2 regions of the Janthinobacterium sp. 1_2014MBL_MicDiv genome follow, and region 2 is predicted to be linked to the other one. Evidence: predicted binding sites of a transcription regulator. Region 2 holds the regulator's gene; the other holds the start of a gene.

Region 1 (7,253 bases), 2.7 Mb from region 2:
CAGCCACGAGAGCCAATTCCAGCTTGGCGCGCGCGTTCTGGTACAGGCTGCTTGTGTATTTGTCTGTATTGCGCAGCAATTCTTCCGCGTTCTCGATGACCTGGCGCAAGTCGCCGATCAGGCGTTCCTGGCTGCGCGTGCCTTGTTCGGGATGGTCCATGGCGCTCCCCTTCCGCAATCGATAAAGATATGGCAATAGCGAAGTTGCAGCTTGACGTAGGCAGCCGGGCAGGCGTAGGCGGAAGCATGGGGCCGCTCGCGCGCCCCATGCCGGGATCAGGCAGGGCCGACGACCGTGATGCGGATATCGCCCACGCTGACGACCTGGCCGCTGCGGATCTTGGCGGTCTTGCGCAATTCCTTCTTGCCATCGACCTTCACCACGCCGCTATCGACCATGACCTTGCCTGCGCCACCGCTGTCGCACAAGCCGACCAGCTTGAGCAGCTGGTTCAGCTCGACGAACTCGGATGTTAAATCAAAGCTTACTTTTTGCATTGTATCCCTTATTGCAATGATGTGTTTTAAACACTTGATGACAACCTCAACTAATCCATAGTTTACCTGAAGCCGCCAGCAATGCAGGGCTGGGCCTCAGCTTTTGTTGGGGCGCGTCATGGCCAAGGGCACGATCCACTCGCTGAATTGCTCCTCGGTCACAAAACCGAGGGCCAGCGCCGCTTCCTTCAAGGTCGTGCCTTCATGCTGGGCCTGTTTAGCGATTTGCGCCGCCTTGTCGTAGCCGATGTGCGGCGCCAGCGCCGTGACCAGCATCAATGAGCGCTCCATCAGCTCGGCGATGCGCTCGCGGTTCGGCGCGATGCCGTGCGCGCAATGCGCGTCGAAGCTGCGCATGCCGTCGCCCAGCAGGCGCGCGCTTTGCAGGAAGTTGTGCGCGATCAAGGGCTTGAAGACATTCAGCTCGAAATTGCCCGAGGCGCCGCCCACAGTGATGGCGACGTCGTTGCCGAACACCTGGCAGCACAGCATGGTCAGCGCCTCGCACTGGGTCGGGTTGACCTTGCCCGGCATGATGGAGCTGCCCGGCTCGTTTTCGGGTATCGTGATCTCGCCCAGGCCCGAGCGGGGGCCGGAGGCCATCCAGCGCACATCGTTGGCGATCTTCATCAGGGCCGTGGCCAGGGTTTTCAGCGCGCCATGGGCGGCGACCAGGGCATCGTGGGCGGCCAGCGCGGCAAACTTGTTGTCGGCCGTGGCAAACGGCTGGCCCGTCAGGCGCGCCAGTTCCGCGGCGATGCGGCCGGCAAATTCCACGTGGGCATTCAAGCCCGTGCCCACGGCCGTGCCGCCGGCGGCCAGCTGCAGCAGCGGCGGCAGCGAGGCCGTGATGATGTGTTCGGCAAAGTCCAGCTGCGCCACATAGCCCGAGAATTCCTGTCCCAGGGTTAACGGCGTCGCATCCTGCAAATGGGTGCGGCCGATCTTGACGATGTCGGCAAATTCCGTCGCCTTGGCGTCCAGCGTGGCGCGCAGCTGGCGCAGCGGCGGCAAGACCGTGTGGGCGACGGCCAGCGCGGCGGCCACATGGATGGCGGTGGGGAAGATGTCGTTCGAGGACTGGCCCAGGTTGACGTCGTCATTCGGGTGCAGCAGGCGCTCGGCGCCGCGCAAGCCGCCGATCAGCTCGGAGCCGCGGTTGGCCAGCACTTCATTCATGTTCATATTGCTTTGCGTGCCAGACCCTGTCTGCCAGACGGCCAGCGGGAACTCGGCGTCATGCTTGCCGGCCAGCACTTCATCGGCCGCCTGCGTGATGGCGACGGCTTTCTTGCCGTCCAATAGCCCCAAGTCCAGGTTGACGTGGGCGGCCGCGCGCTTGACGGTGGCCAGGGCGGCGATCAGTTCGGGCGGCATCTTTTCCGTGGAGATATGGAAGTGTTCGAGCGAGCGCTGCGTTTGCGCTCCCCAAAGCCGGTCGGCGGGTACGTCGATCGGGCCGAAACTGTCGCGTTCGATTCTGCTACTCATGGCATCCCTTTCATCGATGGAGGTGGATCGAGTGTACTCCAGACGCCAAAAAGGCACAGGATGATGCTGTATTGCATCATTTTGCTCGCGCCCGTCTATATTTTTGCGATTTCCTGCCGTTAAAGATGGGCGAGTTCCGTTTATTTATCTTGTTATCAAAGCGATCAGTCCATGCAAAGCAGCATCTTTCCCCGTTGGTCCCTGATCGCATGCGCCGCCGCCAGCCTGGTCTTGCCGCCTGTCATGGCGGCGGAACTGGGCGAGATGGCGGTGCTGTCGCACGTGGGCCAGCCGCTGCTGGCCGAGATCGAACTGACGGCCCTGGCGCCCGACGAAGCGCAGGGCGTGGCCGTGCGCCTGGCCTCGCCCGATGTGTACCGGGGCGGCGGCATCGGCATGGACCCGGCCCTGCAGGGTTTGACCATCAATCCCTTCGAGCGGGGCGGGCGCCGCTATGTGCGCGTCACTACAGCGAAGGCGATCCAGTCCGGCCATCTGCACCTGTATCTGTTGCTGGGCAATGGCGGCGGCGCCATCGTGCGCCTGGCAACGCTGTGGCTGACGCCGTCGCCGCCCGTCGCCAGCGCGCCGGCCAGGGTGGCTGCGCCGCCGGAAGCCATGCCGGCGGCGCCCATGCCGCTGCCGCGTGCCATGCCGGGCACGCCGCCCGATGCCGCCGCGCTGGCGGCGCGCGCGCGTGCCGAAGGCATGCTGCGTCCCGCCACGGTCTTCGTTGCGCCGCCCGCCGCACCGAGGAAAGCGGTGGAGGCGCCGGCCGTGCGCGCCGCCGCTGCCGTGCGGCGGCGGCCGTTGCGCCGTCCTGTCGCGCCCGTGGCCGCCTGCGCGCCGCAGGCCGATGCGGGGCAGGCCGAAGCGTGCGTGGCGCTGGACGAGAAGAATACGGCCCTCAATGCCAGGCTGGGCGAGCTGGAGGGCAAGATCGGCGCGCTGCAGCAGGCGCTGGCCCAGCCTGGTGCCGCCGTAGCGGCCGCCGCTCCCGCTGCGCCTGTTGTTGCGCATGCCAAGCCCAAACCGCTGGCGGCGCCCGTGGCCGAGAAGCAGGCGGGCGGCCATGGCTTGCTGTGGCTGGGCCTGGGGACGCTGGCATTCCTGCTGCTGACGGCCGTCATCGTGTATGTCGTGCGCAAGCGCAAGCAAGCGGCGGGGCCGGGGACGCCTTCGAAGTACTGGGTCTTGCTGCGCAAGCCATTCGGCCGCAAGAAGGACGTGCCCGTCCTGACGGAGGCCGCGGATGAGGCGCAGGCGGCCGAGCCGGAGCCGGAACCATTTTCCCGCTAGGAACGGAGCGACGCCGGATTGCCCCGAATGGCGCGCTCAGACTTGATATAAAAAAAGATATTTAAAAAAGACATGCAAACGCATGCCAATCGCGTTGCTTATTTTTCAAAGATGGCGATATAATTAATTCAGTGGACTTGCTCTACGACAAAACAGTCCCAGCCTGGCGCAGCCACCAACGATAGTGTGGCGCGACAAACAGGTGTAGCGTTGCATAAACGCCTGGGCCTGGAAGCGGTCTGCGATGCCAACGATGTGCTCGCGGACGCCGGATGCAACCGGCAGCGAGGCGACGCCAGGAGATACCTGGGGTTCGCCTTCCATATTCCCCTCCCCTGTATTTCCCCCGACTTGGCGCGGCCGCGACAGTAGCGCGGCGCGCCAGTGACCATGTCACCCATGCGTACGGACGTAAAAAAAGCACCCGCAGGTGCTTTTTCGATATCGGGATGTCGCTCCTGCCTTACATGTGCGCGCGCGATGCCGGCATCACGCTGGCCAGCTGCGTCATCCATGGTTCCGTGATGGTGCGGATTTCGCGGTCGTTGGCCAGGATTTGCTTCAGCAAGTCGATCTTGCGCATGCGCGAAGTGCCGGCGAGGGCAGGCACGCTGCCCGTCATGGCCGTGCTGGCTGCGCTGGCGCACTGGTTTTCCAGGGTATTCAAGCCATCCCAGTCGCTCGAACGTGCGGCCACGACCATTTGATTGGTCAGTCCTGCAATATTTTCATACATCGAGAGAACGTCGTTGGAGGTCATGAGCACACCCGTAACTAGTGAATGGATTACCGCTTGTCTAGATTAACGGCGGCCTGAACGGGAACTTGAGGGTTTTTTTGAAAAAAAGTGAAAATAATTTCCAAAGAGGGCAGGGGGAGGCCGCCATCGCCCGCCAGGCCGCATGCCTGCTGGCGTCGCGGTGACAGGGCAGGGTGTTCTGGCGCGTCGAAACGCGTTATGATTTTGCACACTACTGTCGTCACTTTGCCTGAAAGGATCACCATGCGCGTTGTCACTGCTGCCGTTCCCTCTTTTCCCGGTTCCTGGCGCAAGCGCGCCATGGCGCTGGCCCTGTCCGGCATCGCCCTGGCTGGCGGCGCCGTCCACGCGCATGGACAGGAGGCGGCCGCCAGTCCTGCCACCGCGAAGGCGGCGCCCACGGCCGTCTTGCCCGGCGACGACTTTTATGACTACGTCAATGGCGACTGGATGCGCGCCACGGCCATTCCGGACGACCGCGCCAGCTGGGGCTCGTTCGCCATCCTCGCCGATGAAACCAACCAGCGCATCATCGCCCTCGTCGAAGGCTTGCAGGCAGGCCAGGGCGGCAGCGCGGAAGCGCGCCAGGTCAGCGATTTCTACCGCTCCTATATGGACGAGGCCGCCATCGAGGCGAAAGGCTGGGCGCCGCTCAAGCCGCTGCTGAAAAAGATCGACGCCGTGCGCGACCAGGCGGGCCTGGCGCGGGCGCTGGGCGAGAGCTTGCGCGCCGATGTCGACCCGCTCAATTCCACCAATTTTTATACGGAAAACCTGTTCGGCCTGTGGGTGGCACAAGACTTGAACGACCCGACGCGCAACGTGGCTTACCTGCTGCAAGGGGGCCTGGGCATGCCCGACCGCGCCTATTATGCGACCGACAGCGCGCGCATGCAGGGCTTGCGCGGCAGCTACCAGGCGCATATCGCCGCCATGCTGCAACTGGCAGGCTACGGCGATGCGCAGGGTCGCGCGGCGCGCGTGTTTGCGTTGGAACAACAAATTGCCGCGAGTCACGCCAGCCGCGAAGAGTCGGCCGACGTTGCCAAGGGCAACAATGCCTGGCGCGCCGGGGATTTCGCCAGCAAGGCGCCGGGACTGGACTGGAAAGCCTTCTTCCAGGCGGCCGGCCTGGGGGCGCAGAAGGACTTCATCGTCTGGCATCCGTCGGCCATGACGGGCAGCGCCGCGCTGGTGGCGAGCGTGCCGCTGGCCACCTGGAAGGATTTCCTTGCCTTCCACGCGATCAACCACTTTGGCGCGACCTTGCCCAAGGCCGCCGCCGACCAGCGTTTCGCCTTTTATGGCAGTGCGCTGAGCGGCACGCCGCAGCAGTCGCCGCGCAGCAAGCGCGCGCTGGCCGCGACGAACGGCGCCCTCAGCGACGCCGTCGGCAAGCTGTACGTGGAGCGCTATTTCCCGCCCGAATCGAAGGCGCGCGTGCAGGACATGGTGGCCAATATCGTCGCCGCCTTCTCGCGCCGCATCGACAAGCTGGACTGGATGGCGCCGGAAACCAGGGCGCAGGCGCAGGAAAAGCTCAAGACCCTGTATGTGGGCGTCGGCTACCCGGAGCGCTGGGCCAGCTATGCGGGCTTGCGCGTCGTGCGCGGCGATGCGCTGGGCAATGCGCAGCGCGCGGAACAGTTCCATTACCAGCAGCAATTGGCCAAGCTGGGCCAGCCCGTCGACCGCAAGGCCTGGGCCATGCCGGCGCAGCTGGTCAACGCCGTCAACCTGCCGCTGCAAAATGCGCTGAACTTCCCGGCCGCCATCCTGCAGCCGCCGTTCTTCGATCCGCAGGCATCCGATGCGGCCAACTACGGCGGCATCGGCGCCACCATCGGCCACGAGATCAGCCACAGCTTCGACGACCAGGGCGCGCAGTTCGATGCCCAGGGCAAGTTGCGCGACTGGTGGACGCCGGCCGACCTCGCGCATTTCAAGACGGCTGCCGGACAGCTGGCGGCGCAGTTCTCGGCTTACCGGCCATTTCCCGACCTGGCCGTGAATGGCCAGCTGACCCTCAGCGAAAACCTGGCCGACCTGGCCGGCGTGGCGGCCGCCTATGACGCGTTCACCCTGTCGCAGCAGGGCAAGGCGGCGCAGCCGGGAGCGGAACGGGCGTTCTTCACGGGCTATGGCGTCAGCTGGCGCAGCAAGGCGCGCGAGGCGGCGGCGCGCCAGCAAATCCTCACCGATGGCCACGCGCCGGCGCAATACCGCGCCGCCACCGTGCGCAACCTCGACGCCTGGTATCCGGTCTTCGACGTGCAGCCGGGGCAGCAGCTGTACCTGGCGCCCGAGCAGCGCGTGCGCGTCTGGTAAGTGGGCTGGTGCTGCCGGCCGGCGAAGCGGCCGGCAGCGTAAAATGCGCCCATCGATGACAGGAGCGCCATGAAGCCGACCCCGCAAGAGCAGCAAGACCCTATCCACGCCATCACCGGCCGTACCCTGGCCCATTACGATGCCAGCGCCGAGCAGTTTTTCGAAGGCACGCGCGACCACGACGTCAGCCAGAACATCCATGCGCTGCTGGACGCCATCGGCCAGCCCGCGCCCCTGGCGATTCTCGACCTCGGCTGCGGCCCTGGCCGCGACCTGAAGGCGTTCACGGCCCTGGGTCACCATGCCACGGGCGTCGATGGCTGCCCCCGCTTCGTCGAGATGGCGCGCGCCTACAGCGGCTGCACCGTGTGGCAGCAGGATTTCGTCGACCTCGACCTGCCGGCCGCGCACTTCGACGGCGTGTTCGCCAATGCCGTGCTGTTCCACGTGCCCAGCGCCGCCTTGCCTGGCGTGCTGCGCGCCCTGCATGCATGCCTGAAACCGGGGGGCGTGCTGTTCAGCTCGAATCCGCGCGGGCAAAACCAGGAAGGCTGGAACGGCGCCCGCTACGGCAGCTACCATGACGAAGAGGCGTGGGCAGCGTATGTGCAGGCGGCCGGTTTCAGCCTGGTCGAGCAGTACTACCGTCCGCCGGGCTTGCCGCGCGCGCAGCAGCCGTGGCTGGCCACCGTGTGGCGCAAAGCGGGCTGATTTCGCTCAATTGACTGATTTTGGGCATGTGTTAGGAACCGTACATAGTTTTTGCAACCTCGAGGGTAGTATGGACACATCGACACGCAGCAAGCAGCGCAAGCCGCTTCCAGCAGCGTGTGAGCCGCAGTACCGGCGCCTCGGGCGCCGGACCACAGAGGTACCA
Region 2 (7,253 bases):
GCGCAGTAGTTGCCTGATAAGCAAGGCGGGGCCGTTCCGGCGCGAACGGCCCCGTTTTTTACTTGCCGCACCTCAATTTCCTCACGGCAAACTGAATAACGGGTACTTTCCCGTCCTGTTCCTTCGATCATTTCCCCAGTGCATCGCTAATAATGGAAACTGTCCGAGTGATCTGTGTCCATGTGGAAGACAGCACTCAAGCAACAGGAGTCGATGATGGTCACACCGTTCAGCCAGTACTGCGCCACCCCCGCCTCGGGAGGCCGGCCATGAATGTGAAGAAATTTACGGGCGCCTCGTCGCGCGATGCGCTGCGCAAGGTGCGCGAAGCGCTCGGCCCCGATGCCGTGATCCTGTCGAACCGCCAGGCCGATGGCGTGGTGGAAATCCTCGCGCTGGCCAATGACGATGCCGCCTCGCTGGCATCGCCGCCGGCCGCCTCGGAAATGGCCCAGCCGCGTCCCCAGTTGCAGACCCAGTTCGCCACGCCGCAGCGCGCGGCCGCCCCGGCCCAGCGCCCGGCCGCGCCGCGCCAGGCATCGTCCGAGCCAGTGGACATGGCCCGCATGCAGCAGATGATGGCCAGCGCGCTGGCGCACGTCAAAGAAAACGCCGCCGCCGAGATGAGCGGCATGATGAATGAAATCCGCGCCATGCGCGGCATGATGGAAACCCAGCTGGCGGAAATCTCGTGGGGTTCGACGCAGCAGCGCGAGCCGCAAAAAGCCGTCGTGCTGCGCGAAATGCTGGCGGCCGGCTTCTCGGCCAGCCTGGCGCGCTACCTGATCGACAAGCTGCCCGCCGGCCTGGACGGCGCGCAAAGCATGCGCTGGATCAAGACCGTGCTCAGCCGTAACCTGAATACTGTCGCCAATGAAGACGCCATGCTCGAGCAGGGCGGCGTATTCGCGCTGGTGGGCCCGACCGGCGTCGGCAAGACCACCAGCACGGCCAAGCTGGCGGCGCGCTGCGTGATGCGCCACGGCCCGGAAAAGCTGGCCCTGATCACCACGGACGCCTACCGTATCGGCGCGCACGAACAGCTGCGCATCTACGGCAAGATCCTCGGCGTGATGGTGCACTCGGTGAAGGACGAGGCCGACTTGCGCATCGCCCTGAAGGAATTGAAGAACAAGCACACGGTGCTGATCGACACGGTGGGCGTGAGCCAGCGCGACCAGATGGTGACGGAGCAGGTGGCCATGCTGTCGGGCGCCGGTGCCGACGTCAAGCGCCTGCTGTGCCTGAATTCGACGGCAACGCAGGAAACGCTCAATGAAGTGGTGCGCGCCTACCAGGGCAGCGGCCTGGCCGGCTGCATCATGACCAAGCTCGATGAAGCGGCGTCGATCGGCAATGTACTCGACGTGGTGATCCGCCAGAAGCTGAACCTGTTTTATGTGTCGAACGGCCAGCGCGTGCCGGAAGACCTGCACCTGGCCGACCGCGCCTACCTGATCGACCGCGCCTTCAAGCTCAAGCGCGATACGGCGGCGACGCAGTTTTCCGATGCCGAACTGCCGCTGCTGATGGCGCAGGCCGCCGCCCGCAACAATGAAGCGCGCGGGGTGCACCTTGGCTAATTTCGATTTCGACCAGGCCGAAGGCCTGCGCCGCATGCTGGCCGGCCCGCAGCCGCGCGTCATGACGTTCCTGTCGGCCACGCCGCAGGACGACAAGGGCGCCATGCTGGTCAACCTGGGCGCTTCGCTCGCGTATGGCGGCAATGAAGTGCTGCTGGTCGACGCCAGCGGCGGCAGCGACGGCGTCGCTTCGCGCCTGGGACTGGCGCACGGCGCCAGCCTGCTCGACGTGGCGCGCCAGCAGTGCGGCCTGAACCAGGTGATCCACCAGGTGCCGCAGGGCTTCGGCGTGGCCCACCTGGGCGCGCGCAACCACCTGATGGACAGCAGCGACTATGCGGGCGACGAAGACACGCGCCGCCTGGGCAAGACCTTCGAAGTGATGGCGCGCCAGAGCGGCATCGTGCTGGTCGACGGCGTGGTGGCCGAGGAGGGCGCATGCTTCCCCGTGCCGCTGATGGCCTCGTCCGACATCGTGGTGCAGGTGTCGAACAGCGCCAATTCGATCAAGGCGGCCTATTGCCTGATCAAGCGACTGAACCAGGAGCTGGGACGGCGTCCGTTCGGCATTCTTGTCACCGGCGCTTCCGAATCCGAGGCAAAAGTGGTATACGATAATATGGCGCAGGCGGCGAGCCGCTACCTGGCCGTGAAACTGACGTCGATGGGGTCGGTGCCGGCCGATGAATACCTGCACCGCGCCGCGCGCCTGGGCCGCAGCGTGGTCGACGCGTTTCCGCTGGCGGGAGCTTCGGTGGCGTTTCGCGGACTGGCCGAGCGCCTGGTCCGTTCGGCGGCGCCGGTGCTGGGCACCACCTTGTACCAGACGGGGAGCGCACACCATTTCAGCGCCTGAATCCAACCGTAGCACCAGATAAGACGATAAAACAATAAGCAGCCTATGTACACGGTCAAAGGGAAATCGAACAAGGACTATTTGCTGACGGAGCATATCCCGCTGGTGAAGCGTCTGGCGCACCATATGAAGGCGAAATTGCCGCCTTCGGTCGAGGTCGATGACCTGATCCAGGCCGGCATGATCGGCCTGCTGGACGCCATCAGCCGCTATGAGGAAACGCATGGCGCGCAGTTCGAGACGTATGCCGTGCTGCGCATCCGCGGCGCCATGCTCGACGAGCTGCGCACCAGCGACTGGCTGCCGCGCAGCATGCGCCAGAACATGCGCAAGATCGAAGAGGCGATGAGCATTTTGCAGCAGCGCTTGGGCCACCCGCCGACGGAGTCGGAAGTGGCGAAACTGCTGAAAATGTCGCTGGCCGACTACCAGGAAATGCTGGGCGACGGCGGCGGCCACCAGCTGGTGTACTACGAAGATTTTCATGACCCGGACGGCAATGACAGCTTCCTCGACCGCCATTGCGTGGACGAGGACAGCGACCCCTTGCGGTCCCTGCTCGATACCGATTTCCGGCAATCCGTGATCGATGCCATCGACGCGCTGCCGCCACGCGAGAAAATACTCATGGGCCTGTACTACGAAGAAGAACTGAACCTGAAGGAGATCGGCGCGGTGATGGGCGTATCGGAATCGCGCGTCTCGCAGCTGCATACCCAGGCCGTCGCGCGCCTGCGCGCAACCTTGAGGGAGCAGGCGTGGACTGGTCCAGCGTAATCGGGCTGGCGCTGGCGCTGGCGGGCCTCCTGGTCGGCCAGGCACTGGAGGGCGGCAAGATGGCCTCCCTGCTGCAGCCGGCCGCCTTCGCCATCGTTGTCATCGGCACCTTCGGCGCCGTGCTGCTGCAAACGCGCTTGCGCACCTTCGTGCGCGGCCTGGAAATGCTGCGCTGGGTGTTCCTGCCGCCTTCGGACACGCGCGCCGCGCTGGCGCGCGACATCGGGCAGTGGAGCCTGACGGCGCGCCGCGACGGCCCGCTGGCCCTCGAGCGCCTGATGGAAAACACGGCCGACCGCTTCAACGCCAAGGGTTTGCGCATGATCGTCGACGGCATCGCGCCCGACAAGCTGCGCCAGCTGCTCGACGTGGAAATCTCCGCCTACGAGATGGCCGAGCGCCAGGCCGTCAAGGTGTGGGAATCTGCCGCCGGCTATTCGCCCACGATCGGCATCCTGGGCGCCGTGCTGGGCCTGATCCACGTGATGGAAAACCTCACCGACCCCAGCAAGCTCGGCGGCGGAATCGCCGTGGCGTTCGTCTCCACCATCTATGGCGTGGGCCTGGCCAACCTGCTGTTCCTGCCGGTGGCAAATAAACTCAAGGCCATCGTTTCGCGCCGCGTGCTGCAGTATGAAATCACGGCCGCCGTGCTGTACGACATCGCCACGGGCGACCATACGCGCATCATCGAAGAGCGCGTGGCCAGCCTCCTGCACGAGCACTGACCATGATGCGGCGCGCGCGCAGGAAGTATGACGAGGAACCGGACAACCAGGACCGCTGGCTGATCTCGTACGCCGATTTCATCACCCTGCTGTTCGCCTTTTTCGTCGTCATGTATGCGATTTCGCAAGTCAACGAAGGCAAGTACCGCGTCTTCCAGAGCGCCATCGGCCAGGCCTTCAGCCTGGACAAGGGCGCGCCGCCCATCCTCATGGAAGCGCCGCAGGCGATCCCGCTGCCGAATCCCGCCCTGAAGCGCCGCACGGAAGCCATCCGCCGCGAGCGCGAGCACATGACGCGCCTGGCGCAGGACCTGACGTCCACCCTGGCGCCGCTGGTCAAGGAAGGCAAGGTGCGCGTGACGCAGACGAGCCGCGGCGTCAGCGTGGAAATCAACGCCAGCGTGCTGTTCGACCCGGGCGCGGCGCGCCTGACGCCGGAATCGGACCAGGCCCTGCGCGCCGTGGCCGTGCTGCTCAAGGACGACACGCACGACGTGCAGGTGGAAGGGCATACCGATGTGCAGCCGATCAGCAATTCGAACTTCGCCTCGAACTGGGAACTGTCGGCCGCGCGCGCCAGCGCCGTGGTGCGCCTGTTCATCGCCAGCGGCGTGCAAGCCACGCGCCTGACGGCCGTCGGCCACGCCGACAACATCCCCGTGGCGCCGAACGCCACGCCGGAAGGGCGCGCGCGCAACCGCCGCGTCGCCGTGACCATCCTCTCGGGCATCCCCGAGACGGTGACGGAAGTACCGACGGCGCCGCCGGCCAACTGACAAGGCCTGACAAAACCGTCGCGAGCGGCAGCGAGGCTCGGCGCCCCCGTTGGCCCGAGAAGCGGAGCTGTGCCTTGCACGGGGCCGCCGAGGCAGTGAGCATCGGCGGGCGCAAATCGCGACGCGCAGCAGGTGTTGTTAGGTGTTCTATGTTAGGTGTGCTAAGCCTGGCCTTCCTGCCGGCGCGGCTTTGCGCCCTGGCGCGTGTCATGGGCTGGTCATACTGGACTGCTAGGCTGTCGCCCTTCTTTTCAGCTTCCAGGTCAATCCCATGTCTTACTCCAGAACCTTGCTTCCTTTGGCCATCGCCATCCTGTTGAGCGTCGCCGCCTGCGGCGGCGATGGCGGCCCGGACGGCAGCGTGCCACCGCTGCCAGCCGGCCGCTGGATCGCCGGCGACCTGCACACCCACACCACGCAATCGGCCGATGCGGATGTCAGCCAGACGCTGGACAAGGTGCTGGCCAAGGCCTTTACCACGTATGGACTCGACTGGATGGCGCTGTCCAACCATTTGCGCGTTTCCACGCGCGATGCGCTGGGCGCGCCGCTGCCGGCGCCCATTCCGATGTCCATCGCTGCCGAACGCCATGAAATCCCGCGCGTCCAGGCGCTGCAGGCGGGCGGCGCCTACGCCGACAAGCTGGTCTTTACCGGCTTCGAGTGGGACATGCCGACCCACGATCACATCGGCATCGGCCTGTTCGAAGGCAAGGACAAGCTCAGTGCCAGCACCCGGGGCATGAAGGAGTTCGAATACCTGTTCACCACGCGCGACGCCAGCATGTTCGACGCCGCCGACGTCGCCGCATGGAAAGGCAAATATGGCGAGGCGCGCTACAACAAGACGGCTGCCGACGCGCTGCAAGCGATCGACTGGCTCAGGCAGAATTATCCGGAAACCAGCTACGCCGTCATCAACCACCCGTCGCGCAACAAGGGCAGCTACAGCATCGCCGACTTGCGCGCCTTTAACGATGCCGCCCCCAACATCATGTTCGCCATCGAAGGCATGGTCGGCAACCAGATGGAGCCGGACCGCGGCGGCTATACGGCCGCCTACACGGACGACAATGCGCTGCTGCGCGTGTATGGCGGTGTCGACTACGTGGTGGCCAAGCTGGGCGGGCCATGGGATGCGCTGCTGGGCGAGGGCCGCCGCATCTGGAACCTGACCGACTCGGATACGCACTTCAAGATCGTCGGCGGCAACAGCAGCGGCTATTTCCCCGGCGAATATGCGAAGAACTATGTGTTCAACAGCGCGCAAGGGGCGCCGCAGGCGAAGGACTTGCTGGCCGGCTTGCGCTCGGGCAAGATGTTTTCCACCTATGGCGACTTGATCAACGCGCTGGACTTCAACCTGGCCAGCAAGGACGACCGCAAGGAGATGGGCGGCGAGCTGAAGGTCGGCAACGGCGACACCGTCACGCTTACCATCCGCTTCAAGAGCCCGGCCAGGAACAACTACGAGAAGCCGGTCGACAGCGGCGTGGCCGCCAACGTCAAGCCCGTCGTCGACCATGTCGACCTGATCGTCGGCGATGTCGGCGCGAAGGCGGTGGCGGGCACGCCAGCCTACGACGTTGCCAGCAATGCCAGCACGCGCGTGCTCAAGCGCTTCACCAGCGCGGACTGGAAACTCGGGGCGGACGGCTACTACAGCGTGAGCTACCAGGCCACGGCGGCGAAGAACCAGTATTTCCGCCTGCGCGGCACCAATCTGGGGACCGATGTTGCCGGCCTGACGCAGGCTGGCGAACCGCTGGCCGACCAGCGCACGGGGGCCACGGACAGCACCCAGCGCTTCAATGACATCAACGACCGCAATTACCGCAGCCTGTGGTTCTATTCGAATCCGGTCTTCGTGACCGTGCGTTGATGGCGTCGCCGGCCGGCAGCGCGCCGCCGGATGGGGCGGGGCGCCGCTGCCGCTTGGTACAATCGCGGCCTTTCCCCACTTTTATCTCTCGATCATGAAAAGCAGTTCCCAGGGCGGCCTCGTGTATTCCACCGAAACGGGCCGCATGTGCCCCGCCTGCCGCCAGCCGCTGGCGCAGTGCGCATGCAAGGCCGCAGCGAAAGCGGCGCCGGCGGGCGACGGCGCCGTGCGCGTGTCGCGCCAGACCAAGGGTCGCGGCGGCAAGAGCGTCACCGTGGTGAAAGGCCTGGCGCTGGACGCCATCGCGCTGGCCCTGCTGGGCAAGCAGCTGCGCACGCGGTGCGGCTCGGGCGGCACCGTCAAGGATGGCGTCATCGAAGTGCAGGGCGACCACGTGGACGCCATCCTGGCCGCGCTGGTGAAATTGGGCCACCGGGCGAAGCAGGCCGGCGGCTGAGGTGCGGGCCGGCGCCGCGCGCCTGTGGTAACGTGCGCTTCCCGACCCCGCCCGCTACCCCATGATGAATCGCACACTTGCCAGCATCGCCATCGCCGCCATCGCGGCCGCGCTGGCGCTGGCGTACTGGCCCGCGTCCGACGGCGGCGCGCCGGCAGCGGCCACCGCCACCGCTGCTGCCGGCGCGCCGCCGG

Evidence for each region. The regulator FliA, encoded in region 2, starts transcription of late flagellar genes. The targets are predictions, from matches to a motif close to CTAAAGTTTNNNNNNNNNNNGCCGNTA.
Region 1: YQ44_RS20500 (flagellar protein FliT) is a predicted target of FliA. The motif match lies at 4,092-4,118, and genes of this name have one in related genera.

Annotation. Positions count from the first base shown of each region.
Region 1 covers NZ_CP011319.1:4,749,114-4,756,366, reverse strand. The annotation lists gene YQ44_RS20520 (hypothetical protein) at 1-160, opposite strand, end outside; gene YQ44_RS20515 (RNA-binding S4 domain-containing protein) at 277-498, opposite strand; gene fumC (class II fumarate hydratase) at 595-1,989, opposite strand; gene YQ44_RS20505 (type IV pilus assembly protein FimV) at 2,161-3,288, shown strand; gene YQ44_RS20500 (flagellar protein FliT) at 3,752-4,048, opposite strand; gene YQ44_RS20495 (M13 family metallopeptidase) at 4,292-6,376, shown strand; gene YQ44_RS20490 (class I SAM-dependent methyltransferase) at 6,446-7,087, shown strand.
Region 2 covers NZ_CP011319.1:1,040,592-1,047,844, forward strand. The annotation lists gene flhA (flagellar biosynthesis protein FlhA) at 1-9, shown strand, start outside; gene flhF (flagellar biosynthesis protein FlhF) at 270-1,583, shown strand; gene YQ44_RS04555 (MinD/ParA family ATP-binding protein) at 1,576-2,439, shown strand; gene YQ44_RS04560 (RNA polymerase sigma factor FliA) at 2,485-3,216, shown strand; gene YQ44_RS04565 (flagellar motor protein) at 3,198-3,944, shown strand; gene motD (flagellar motor protein MotD) at 3,950-4,720, shown strand; gene YQ44_RS04575 (S-layer protein) at 4,992-6,602, shown strand; gene YQ44_RS04580 (translation initiation factor Sui1) at 6,697-7,059, shown strand; gene YQ44_RS29270 (hypothetical protein) at 7,121-7,253, shown strand, end outside.